Linked DNA regions of Prochlorococcus marinus str. MIT 0917. The protein of the gene in region 2 interacts with the protein of the main gene of each other region in a pairwise test. Links are inferred from orthologs where the notes say so. Each region holds a gene or a part of one and is shown on either strand. Other genes may lie near its edges. The genes, in order: O5637_RS00135 and sfsA.

What was found.
Region 1: the proteins of sfsA (region 2) and O5637_RS00135 interact in binary tests that used the Escherichia coli proteins (3 or more experiments, as listed by UniProt). The link is inferred for Prochlorococcus marinus str. MIT 0917 from one-to-one orthologs.

Annotation. Positions count from the first base shown.
Region 1 is NZ_CP114784.1:24,642-30,946, reverse strand. Bases 1,492-4,419 are described here. They hold O5637_RS00135 (glutamate-5-semialdehyde dehydrogenase), read right to left. Parts: upstream 3,650-4,419; coding sequence 2,333-3,649; downstream 1,492-2,332. Other genes in these bases: O5637_RS00130 (translocation/assembly module TamB), read right to left, coding at 3,797-4,419; O5637_RS00140 (dihydroneopterin aldolase), read right to left, coding at 1,947-2,336; O5637_RS00145 (esterase/lipase family protein), read right to left, coding at 1,492-1,946. Also shown: O5637_RS00150 (M3 family metallopeptidase), read left to right, coding at 1-1,347; more of O5637_RS00145, read right to left, coding at 1,344-1,491; more of O5637_RS00130, read right to left, coding at 4,420-6,305. UniProt on the Escherichia coli protein: Catalyzes the NADPH-dependent reduction of L-glutamate 5-phosphate into L-glutamate 5-semialdehyde and phosphate. The product spontaneously undergoes cyclization to form 1-pyrroline-5-carboxylate.
Region 2 is NZ_CP114784.1:1,654,448-1,660,645, reverse strand. What follows is about bases 2,012-4,832. They hold sfsA (DNA/RNA nuclease SfsA), read right to left. Parts: upstream 3,899-4,832; coding sequence 3,125-3,898; downstream 2,012-3,124. Other genes in these bases: murJ (murein biosynthesis integral membrane protein MurJ), read left to right, coding at 3,974-4,832; O5637_RS09220 (ammonium transporter), read right to left, coding at 2,012-2,869. In the rest of the region: O5637_RS09225 (4-hydroxy-3-methylbut-2-enyl diphosphate reductase), read right to left, coding at 57-1,259; more of O5637_RS09220, read right to left, coding at 1,379-2,011; more of murJ, read left to right, coding at 4,833-5,581; O5637_RS09205 (hypothetical protein), read right to left, coding at 5,568-5,816; O5637_RS09200 (DUF3181 family protein), read right to left, coding at 5,857-6,153. UniProt on the Escherichia coli protein: Binds to DNA non-specifically. Could be a regulatory factor involved in maltose metabolism.

The DNA.
Region 1 (6,305 bases), 1.6 Mb from region 2 along the record:
GTTTATAGAGCCTTTGTAAGCAGAGCTAGCGATGGAAAGATTAGTAACAAAAAAATAATTGAAGAAATTTTAGATCTCAGAAACAAACAGGCAAAACTATTGGGATATAAAAACTGGTGTGAAATTAGTTTAGCCACAAAGATGGCGGATAATGAAAATGCTGTTGAGATGTTACTCGAAGAATTACGATTGGCGGCAATGCCTCATGCTGAGAAAGAAGTTATACATCTTCGTGAGTGTGCTATAAGAAATGGAGAAAACGAAGATTTTGAGCTATCTCCATGGGATGTAAGTTTTTGGGCTGAAATTCTACGCAAAGAGAAATACGATCTTGACCAAGAGAAACTCAGGCCATGGTTTCCTTTAGATCAAGTTCTTAATGGTCTATTCAATTTGTGCAAAAGACTTTTTGAAATTGACATTGAAGAAGCAAGTAATACAGCTCCTTTATGGCATAAAGATGTCCGTTTCTTCAATGTCAAAAATTTAGATGGCCAGAAAATTGCTTCTTTCTATCTAGATGCCTTCAGTCGTCCTGCGACAAAAAGAGGAGGTGCCTGGATGGATGAATGTTTGTGCCGAAATCAAAAGACGAAAGATGATATTGTTCTCCCAGTAGCCTATTTAGTCTGCAATCAAACAACTCCTATTGCGGACAAACCCAGTCTGATGAGTTTCGAAGAAGTAGAAACTCTCTTCCATGAATTTGGTCATGGACTACAACATATGTTGACAATTGTAAATTACCCTCAAGCAGCCGGTATTAATAACGTTGAATGGGATGCTGTCGAATTAGCAAGCCAATTTATGGAAAATTGGTGCTTAGAGGATCAAACAATTTCTGATATAGCAATACATTGGAAAACGAAAGAGCCATTACCAGAATCGGAAATAAATAAATTGAGGCTAAGCAGAACATTTAATTCTGGGCTTGCGACTTTAAGGCAAATACATTTTGCTCTTACTGATCTAAAACTCCATAGTCAATGGAATAAAGATTTAAAAATTTCCCCAGATGAGTTACGACGAGAAATCGCAAAAAACACGACAGTGATGGATCCTATTCCAGAAGATCAATTTCTCTGTGCCTTCAGTCATATTTTTGCTGGTGGCTATGCAGCGGGATACTACTCTTATAAATGGGCTGAGGTACTCAGTGCTGATGCCTTTGCCGCATTTGAAGAAGCAGGTCTTGCCAATCAGGATGAAGTTCGAAAGATTGGTAAAAAATATCGCGATTCAATTCTTAGTCTTGGCGGTAGTCGTTCACCCAATAAGGTTTTCAAACAATTTAGAGGAAGACATCCCTCTACTGATGCCCTTATAAGACATAGTGGACTTAATTAGCTACAGTTAAAAATCTTCTTGGCCAAAATATCTAGAGACCTAGAATTTGTTATCAATTCTTTATGTGTCAACACAGGTAAGTGATAAGAATCACCAACAGAAAGTTTTGCTTGCCAGCCTGGGAATGACATCAAATCCCATTTTGTGAAAAAGCTAGTACATTGAACCTTTTTTAAAGAAGTCAAGTCATTATTTAATTGAGATAATAAACTACTTCCTCTTTTCATCTCAGCGATACCTGGCATCAAAAATGAAGGGATCATTTGAGCTGTGTAAGTACCAAAATGAGGCGTACCAATACTAAAAAAACGTTTAGTTCTTAAAAAGCCATCATAATTTTGCAACCAAAACCTGCTAATTAACCCACCCATTGAAAAACCAACAATATCAATTTCGATTTCAGGACCCACCAATTCTTCAATCTTAGAATCAAGATCTCGAGCTAAACGCTTAAGAGAGGTTTTCCCATATTTGTGTGGCAAATGTGGTCTATACAATTCATAATCATCTTCGTTTATTTTTTTAATTAATTTTTCAAATAATTTAGGATTGTTCCACAAACCATGAACAAGAAAAATTGGTCTTTTATTTATATTCAATTAATTAATAGGAAATAAGAAATTCCTTTTTTTTTCGATTAGAACACTTCCAGAAAATCCATCTATTGGTGGCGAGCATTTTGTCAGCAGAATATGAATTGGAACTGGACCATATAGAGACTCAAGAAGATTCAAAATTTGATCGCTAAAATATTCAATCGTTAAGCATTTGATTTCATATGAAAGTTTTTTAACTGCTTTAATTGCTTCGCTATAGTCTATCGATTTATTTAATTGATCAAGCTTGGAAGACTCATCCAAATCCAACCAAAAACTGATATCAAGAAGAAAGCTTTGACCATGTATTCGCTCACTTTCTAAAACACCTACATGTGCCCATAAATTTATATCTTTTATATGAATTGGGCTTAAATTATTAAATTGACTCATAATGGTAGATCAACATGAGAAAAACTTCTATCTCCAGAAGCGAAATCCCTAACAAGATCACCATCACCTCTGAGATAATAGCGATAGGTAACTAAGCCTTCCAATCCAACTGGTCCTCTTGGAGGAAGAGTCTGAGTGCTTATACCAACTTCAGCTCCAAACCCATATCGGAAACCATCAGCAAAACGAGTAGAGCAATTATGGTAAACACCTGCACTATCAATCGAACTTAAAAACTTTTCAGCAACCACCTTGTCATCAGTAACTATCGCCTCCGTATGACGAGAGCTGTATTTACGAATATGTTCAATAGCTTCGCCTACATTACGAACAATTTTTATTGAAAGAATTAAATCAAGATATTCCGTAGACCAATCTGCCTCATCAGCCTTGTTTTTTACCCCTAAAGCTTGACTCTTTGCATCTCCCTTAAGAGTAACTCCTGCACTAGAAAAAATTGGCAACCCTTTTTTCAAAAACATCTCGGCAACATCTTGGTGAAGTAATAATGTCTCAATGGCATTACAAGCGGCAGGATATTGAATCTTGCTATCTAAAGCTATGCTAATAGCTTTATCAATATCTACAGAGTCATCTACATATAAATGACAAATTCCATCAGCATGCCCTAAGACAGGGATACGTGTATTTTCTTGAATAAATTGGACTAACTCATTACTACCTCTAGGTATTATCAAATTCACAAACCGATCTAAACGAAGTAAGCCTAAGCTTTCTTGACGTGTAGTGAGCAAAGACAACGCACCTGAACCCACGCTTGATTGGCTTAACCCCTTATCAAGCGAATCCATTATTGCTTGGTTTGTGGCTTTTGCTTCACTTCCTCCTTTTAATAAAGCTCCATTACCAGAACGAACAGCAAGAGATGCTATTTGTATTAATGCATCTGGTCTTGATTCAAATATCACTCCTAAGACTCCTAATGGAACCGTCACCCTCTCAAGAATAAGGTTTTCATCCAATTCCCTATGAAGTTGTCTATTACCTATTGGATCTGCAAGATTTGAAACTTTTAGAACCCCGTCAATGCACCCTTTGAGTTTACTTTTAGTTAACTGAAGTCTTGATAAAAGTGATTTATTCAACCCTTCTTTTTCTGATCTTTCAAGATCTTGAATATTTGCTTTCAATATCTTATCGGCATTATCATTCAAAGCATTTGCCATTTTAGTCAAAGCCTCACACCTTTGTTCATTAGTGGATTGACCAAGTAAGATAGAAGATTCTTTTGCGCTCGCTGCTACTTTTATTAGCTGAGGCGTAGGATCAGGAACTGAAAAGTTTGTACTCATTTGCTTAGATCAACTATTTAATTAAAGATAATTTTTCACTATCTTTAAAATATTCCTTTAATGGCGAATCAAGCAATAAAAAAAGATAAAAATCTATCTAACTGAGAATTTTTTAATTAAGTCATTTTTATCCAATTATTCATTTAATTAATATCTAAAATAGAGTTGGAGCTGACTTTGCCAATTCCCATTCTTATCAAATGAGCCTAGTAAACCTACGTTGGGATTCATTTGAAAAGTAATATTCCCTTTCGGTGGAATATCTTGTCTGTTAGGAGCAGCCTGAACTGAGAAATTAATTTTATCGTTCAGGTCAACACCTATTTCTGTCACCCATGCCTGTTGACCTGGAAAATTCGTATCTTCCTGATCAGTACTTGAAGAACTGCTATCACTACTATCATCCTCTGAATCTGCTCCATTTATATATGCAGGATACAAAGAAATTTGAAGTCTATCACTTAAAAAACCATTGATATTGCCTTGAAGATACGAAGCAAAAGATCTATTCAAAAAGCTAGCAAGCACATCACCATTACCTCCACTACTTATTAGATTTGCAAGAGAATTACCTCCTATAAGTCCTAGCAACTCGCTTCTTCCCAAAGATGGAGTACTTCTCAATTGAAAATTTTCACTAATACGATCTGCAGGCCCAGAGGCCGTCACTTCGACATTTACGAAACGAGATCCTCCAATACCAAATGATGCCATACCATTAGAGGAAAAATTGCTAACGTCTCTAACATTATCTGGAACACGACTTTTCAAAGTCACGTCAACATATGGAACCAAGCCCATAGACGGAACGAATACGGCTACATTAGGTTCACTTTGATCTAGATTAAAAGTAGTCGTAAAGAGATTAACGTAGCCACTAACAAGTTTAATAACTCCACTAACATCAAGTGTCTCGTCAAAAGCACCATTTAAGAGAAGGAATCCATTTGTTTCGAAGCTTGCCAAAGGTTGAGCAACCAATCGTAATGAAGGACCCAATACGAGCTTTAAATTATCAAAGAGTATTGTTTCAAACCCACTAGGCAAACCTGCACTGACCATTCGACTTGCAGGTGCATCTTCATCTTGAATAAACAAAACCAGGGGTTCCCTACGGTTCCAGTTTTGTTCTGGTAATCTATGAATTATTTTGACCTTAGAATGGTCCGATTTTTTAGATGTAGTCTGATCTGAATTATTAGCTCTTTTAGCAAAAATCGAACCTTCTGAAATAAAGACTTCACCTGCTAATTGAGGTTTCAAAATAGATCCCTTAACGACAATGTTAGATGAGGCGCTGACGTCAGTGAATGCTGTTTTAATACGTGTTTTTTCTATAGAAAGAGCCAATGGCTCACTTTCACTTAATTGTGAATCAAATAAAGATATTCCACCTTGACTTTTAATGATACCTGCTGCTCCTATATTCGCTTTGAGATTACGGACTTCAAGTCGATTGAAATCAAAAACTATTGTGCTATTCAAATTATTAATTTCTTTATCTTGAAAAAGTAGCTCACTGTTTTTTAAAACAAAAAAACCATTCGCAAGCGGTTTTGCAGGAGTTCCCCTAATCAACAAACTTAGATCAGCTGTCCCAGAGGTCCAAGATACATTCCCTTTCGTTAGCCCAGTCAAAAACGCCAACCCATCTCCATGACTTTCAACCTTTATATCAATAGGGTAGGAACTAATTAATGGGTAGGTTCCACCTAAATTAACAGAATTTGCCGAAGTTTTATCCCTTAGAGCGATATCAAACTCTAGATAATTATCTTTAAGTAAAATATTTCCATTATCTAAAATAATATTTCTGTTATAAATCACTGTATCTTTAATAATTAAATCCGCTGTAACTCTTGGGGTAAAATTACCTAAACTATAATTGCCCTTTAAACCAAAATACCCATTAATTGCCGAAGGTATTGGCGCAAATAAAGATAATAATGAAAAATTCAGATTAAGCAAAGAGAAATCTCCAAAACCTGAAGCTAGATTTCCATTAAAAGTTGCGTTAAAAGGTTTTATTTCATTAGAATTAATACTCTTCAATTTGTTTGTCCAAACCTTACCAAAGGCTTTAGCTTCTAAATTTAAATTAGATAGGTTTCGGCCACTTAATTTAATATCAGCATTAATATTGCCATTAAGATCATAAGGATTAATAATGTTCTGGTTATTTATTTTAGAGATCTCTTCTCTATATGAATCTTGGGACCTTTTTAAAAATTTGAACTTACTATCTATAGAACTATTTGGATAACCAATTATAAATTTTTCTAAATCTTCAGCCTTACCAATTGCATCTGAATACTTCAATCCTAATTTAGGAAACTCTAAAGCTGTAGCAGCAATCCAACTAGAACTTACCTCCTTGACTTGTGCTAACAATGAAAATTCGGACCCATTATTAATATCAAATTTAATCTTTCCATTTTCAGATGGTATTAATACACCTTTTAAATTAGTTTCTGAATTCTTAATTTGACCTTTAATGCTTGCCTTTTTTAATTTAAAACCTAATAATCTAAAATAATCTAAATTCAAATCACCATTAAGAAATAATGGATCAAGAGAAAATATTCCATTACCTGACACTTCCCCAAAGATTCGTTTAAAACTTTTCTCAGGTGGGAAAGCCACCTCTACTCTATCT
Region 2 (6,198 bases):
CAAATATTGATGATTTATCTTACGAGAAATTGGGTCAAAATTGTGATTTATCCTAATTAATCTTTTTCACTTATTTTCATAAGCTTGTGAATAACATGCTCAACCACTCGATCAGGAGTAGAGGCACCAGAGGTAATACCCACTTTAATTTTGCCAGTTGGAAGAAATTCCTTCTCAGTAATTAATTCACCTTCAAGTGGCATATGAGTAATAGTATTTGTCTCTTCTCCAATTCTCTCTGGAGTATCAATATGAAAAGAGCGAATACCCCTACTCACGGCTATTTCTTGAAGATGAGTAGTGTTTGAAGAGTTGTACCCACCAATAACAACCATAAGGTCAAGAGGTTCATCAACTAGAGAAAACATTGCTCCTTGTCTTTCCTCAGTGGCATCACAAATAGTATTGAAAGCTAGAAAATGTTCATTTAATTCAGCTGGACCGTATTGTTTTAGCATCGTTTTTTCGAACAATTTACCTATCTCTTCGGTTTCACTTTTAAGCATTGTTGTCTGATTCGCGACCCCAATTCTTTTCAAATCCTTATCGGGATCAAAACCAGCAGAAGATGCTTTAGCAAAACGCTTTAAGAATTCCTCTCTATTTCCATTACCAAGAATATATTCAGCTACATAATTGGCTTCATCCAAGTCAAATACAACAAGATAAGTTCCCGCGAAAGAACTAGTCGCAAGGGTTTCTTCATGCTTGTATTTCCCATGAATAATGGAAGTAAATGTATGTTTTTTATGCTTTTCAACTGTATGCCAAACTTTTGAAACCCATGGACAAGTGGTATCAATAATATGACAGCCTCTATCGTGAAGCATTTTCATATCTTGAACAGTTGCACCAAACGCAGGAAGAATTACAACATCTCCATCTTTTACGCCTGAAAAATCTTTGATTCCTTTCTCCTCAGTAATAAAAAGTACATCCATTTTCCTAAGCTGATCATTAACGGAAGGATTATGAATAATTTCATTAGTAATCCATATCTTTTCATTCGGATAATGCTTTCTAGTCTCATAAGCCATTGCTACAGCCCTTTCTACTCCCCAACAAAAACCAAAAGCCTCTGCAATTTTAACTTTGAGTCGACCATGCTCTAATTCATTTCCATTATCTCTGATTGATCCTATTAGTCCACTTTGATAAGCCTCTGCCAAGGCCTGAGCTCGTTTATTGGCAGAGCCAAATCCTCTCCTGTTATATCTATCTGATTTATGAAGAGTTTGCTTGAATGCTTGAGTATCCATTTCAATTAAAAGGTTATAAACAAATTGATAGGATTCCCATCACTATTAAACCACACTAAAAAAGCCCGGAATATATCCGGGCTTTTTTAGATTTAATGTAAGACAATTAAACAAGGTAACTAACTAGAAGCAAAGTCAGGATAAGCCTCCATTCCATGCTCACCGATATCAAGACCTTGGGTCTCTTCTGCTTCGCTAACTCTGATGCCACCGAAGAAGCCACCAATAACTTGCCAAGCAATCCAGCATGTAACAACAGTCCAGATACCATAAGCAGCAGCACCTAATGCTTGAATTAAGAATTGGTTAATGCCTCCTCCATTGAGAAGACCAATTCCCGCAGCACCTGGGTCCATGCCATCAACGCCCCAAAGGCCGATAACGACAGTTCCCCAAACACCACAAACACCGTGAACTGAGAATGCACCAACTGGATCATCAATACCTGCAGAATCTAAAGCAGCTACTGCAACTACAACGATTAATCCACCCGCTGCGCCAGCAAGCCAAGATCCAGCAAAAGTCATATTCCCACAACCAGCAGTAATACTTACTAATCCAGCAAGTATTCCGTTGATGATCATGGTTAGATCAGGTTTACCAGAGGTAATGGTAGATAAAACTGTAGCTGCGATTGCGCCACCAGCTGCTGCCAATGTTGTTGTTACGGCAACATAAGCAACATATTGATCCATTGCCAATTCGGAGCCAGGATTAAATCCATACCAACCAATCCAAAGAATTAGCGCTCCTAAAGTTGCAATAGCCATATTGTGACCAGGCATAGCTTGAGCTTTTCCATCTACAAATTTGCCAATACGTGGTCCAAGTAGCATTGCCCCAACGAGACCTGCCCATCCGCCAACAGAGTGGACGATAGATGAACCAGCAAAATCAATAAAGCCCAGTTCAGAAAGCCATCCTCCATTCCACTGCCAGCTACCAGCAATTGGGTAGATGAAAGCAGTTAAAACTATAGAGAAAACGACAAATTCACCAAATTTGACTCTCTCAGCAACTAATCCAGAAACGATAGTTGCAGCAGTACCAGCGAAAGCAGATTGGAAAAGGAAATCAACTGCTGGAACTAGACAACCTGTATCACCAGCAGCTGCACACTCTAAGGCACCGGAAGGATCAGGATCAACAAATAAGCCTTGAAAATAAAGCCATCCATCAATTACTGAACCGCCATACATTAGAGAATATCCAATTACCCAATAGGCCGTAACCGCAAGAGCAAAAACAAATAAGTTTTTAGCTAATATGTTTACCGCATTTTTTTGGCGACACATACCAGCTTCAACCATTGCAAATCCAGCGTTCATAAAAATAACGAGGATTGTTGCTATGAATAACCAAAGGTTATCTGCCAAGAATGCAGCAGCTTGAGGTCCAGTTAAATCAGAAAGTGCAACCTCAGCTCTTGCAGAGAAAGTGAATACACCTAATCCTAAAAGTGCCAATGGGACAGAGGCTAGCCATGCCCAAGATTGACTTCTTCTAAAACCTTTAATGCTTCTTAGAAGAAGCATTGGCCCGTTCAAAAGACTTGCGTCTTGAAGACGAGAAGTACTTCGCCTTGGAGGCGATTGCAAAGCAGTGGTCATAAATGATGCTTACTTCGAAAAAAAGAAATGGATAGTTAATCCAAAATTTATACAATTAATAATATGAATGCAACTGATACTTAAAAGATGTAGGTGTTGATACAAAAAAAGACTTTGGCACTACAGATATGTCCTTATTTACACATTTTTCATATGAATTGATTAGATTTTCAAATCGATATAAATCTCAAAGTTAAAAATCAAAATAAAAAACTAGTTCAACTAGCCAAAATAGATATACATAACTATTTTTTTCTAGAAAACTTTTTTTTGCGACATCTTAAAGGGTTTAATACCTTCCCAAGTTATATGGTCTACAAAGAAACCAAATGCACATGGAATAACTTCTACTCCCTTAGATATTGCCTCTCTAAATAATTTTCCATACAAGTGATCTGCCAAATCACAAGGGGCAAAAATTTCCATATCACTTCTACTAATACAGGGAATCAATACTGCTCTTGAATTGGTACAAATACTCATTAACTCCTTCAAATGTTTTTGACCTCTTGTAGTTACCGTATCCGGGAACAAAGCCAATGTTTTTTCACACCAAGTTGTATTTTTAACCTCTATATAAATATTTCTACTATCTGAATTTCCTTTTTCTGGTCTCAGTAATAAATCAATTCGGCTTTTACCTTCTAAACCATATTTAACTTCGGGCTTGATATTTGCAATTAAACCCAATTGCTTCTGTAAACCATTCGCCTCAACCAAATTCCTAATCAATTTATTAGGTAAAGATGTATTGATACCAACCCAGCACCTCCGCAACTCATTATGACTGGGCACCTCAGCTTGCTCCCAAGACCAATCTAATTTACGTTTAGGCGAAGGACAGTACTTAAGTCTGACTCGACCACCAGGCCACAAGACCCCTTTCATTGGTCCTGTATTCGCACAATGAGCGGTAACAATTTGACCATCAGCCAACTCAACATCAGCCAAAAACCTCTTGTATCTCTTAATTAAGATTCCCTCTACAAGAGGTGGAAACTTAATAATGGTTTTCCCAATCTCAATCACTTAAATAACATCAAATTAATACAAGAACTACAAAATATTCTAAGAAAATGAAAGCTCTTTTTTTTCAAATCTAACATGACGAAAACAATCAAAGAAATTGCTTTCGTCGTAAGTTTAGGAACTTTATTAAGCAAATTTGGAGGGATGGCAAGGCAATTAGTTATTGCTGGTGCTTTTGGAATTAGTGCTGCATATGATGCATATAATTATGCTTATATTATACCTGGATTTTTCTTAGTTCTTTTAGGAGGCATTAATGGACCATTACATAACTCAATGGTTACACTATTAGCAGACAAGAACAAAGTTGATAGTAGATTATTTATAACTTCAATCAATACTATTTTATCGATAATACTATTAATAATAAGTTTATTTGTTTTCTTTTCATCCGACTTGTTGATTAATTTAGTTGGACCAAGTTTAACTACTGAGATCAAAGAGATAGCATCTTCTCAATTAAAAATAATGTCTCCAATTATATTCTTATCTGGACTAATAGGCCTAGGTTTTGGATCTCTAAATGCAAAGAAAGAATTTTTCATCCCTTCTATAGCTCCATTACTTTCAAGTCTAATAATTATAATTGCTGTATCAAACTTTTGGATCAACAAAGAAACCTCAGCTGATATATATAAATTAAATTTAGGTGGAGGAGTTATTCTTGCAAAGGCTACATTTATAGGGTCTCTATCTCAATATTTAATCCAAATACCTTTTCTAATTAAGAAAGGAATATTTACTATAAATTTCTCAATCCAAACACAATATTCAGAACTAAAAAGAGCCTGGAAAATGATTGCCCCTGCGTCACTTTCTTCAGGAATGATGCAAATCAATGTTCTTACTGATCTATTCTTTGCATCAAAAATAGTTGGAGCTGCAGCTGCACTAAGTTACGCAAACTTCTTAGTTCAAGCGCCTCTTGGAATAATATCAAATGCTATTTTAATTCCATTATTACCCGTTTTTGTAAGCTTAAGAGCTCGAGAAAATCATTTAAAATTGATCAAAAAAATCCATCAAGGATTAATCATTTCCTCTTCTTCGATGGTATTTTTAGGTTCAATATTCATTTCACTGTCTGCTCCAATAGTAATACTAATCTATGGCAGAGGTTCATTTAATCAAAATGCTATAGATGTTGTAAGCAAACTATTGATTGCATATGGAATAGGTATGCCTTTTTATCTATTAAGAGATCTATTAGTTAGAGTATTTTATGGTATTGAAGATTCAAAAACACCATTTAAAATATCTACTATAGCAATATTGTTAAATTTATTCTTTGACTGGTATCTAATAGGAGGAACTAGTCCATGGGGTGAACTATCTCCAATCAACTTAGGAGTCAATGGGTTAGTATATTCAACTACTTTTGTTAATTTATTTGCTTGTATACTTTTACTATTAAAATTAAACAATAAACTAGAAAACCTGAAACTGTTAAAAATAGTATCTCAAAACCTTAGAATAATTTTAATTGGTTTAATTTCTGGTATTAGCTCATTTTTTATTTTTAAATTAATATCTTTACCCTATAATTTCTTTAATGTATTATTTAAAATAATAACGTCATCTGGAATTAGTCTTGTTATATTCTATTATCTAGCAATTATTCTTAAAATTGATGATATTGATATTTTAAATAAGTTTTTAAAAGAGAAATTCATTCGTCTTTAAGAAAAACATCTTTTTCTGATCTAACTTTAAGTGGGATTTCTAAACAGTTCATTTCATCAGTTTTCACTCCACTGACTGAGAGAATTCTTGCTTCAATACCAAACTCTTGAAAAGCTATTTCCATCTCTTTCATTAATTCCTTTTCAACCTGTGCATCAGCATCAGCAACTTTGCCTATAAGTCTTTCTCCTAAGCGACCAATTCGCTGCCTTACAACCTCTCTAGCATTTGTCACCTGAATGATTAGCAAGAATAACAAAGCAATTGATTAAATCTTATCTGCAATAGGGTTCTAAAATCTCCTCAAGGTCAAAAAATTGATTTGGTGGAATTAATTTTGATAATGGCAATCTAGTTTTACCCCCACCAAGTTTTACTTGAATGCCTTCAAGACCTTTGCTAGCTGCAACATTTGCACCTTGATCAAAGTAAGCCTGACATTCAATAGCTAAGTCCTTTGCAAGGCCTGCATCGCCTAGATAAAGGTTCCAATTTCCAACTTGAATAAATAATCTGTCAGCTATTGACACCACTAGCTCATTAATTTGTGATGAATCGATAGAAGTGGACATGAAAAAATTTTTTTCTATTATTAATGACCTTAGATTGAGATGGTT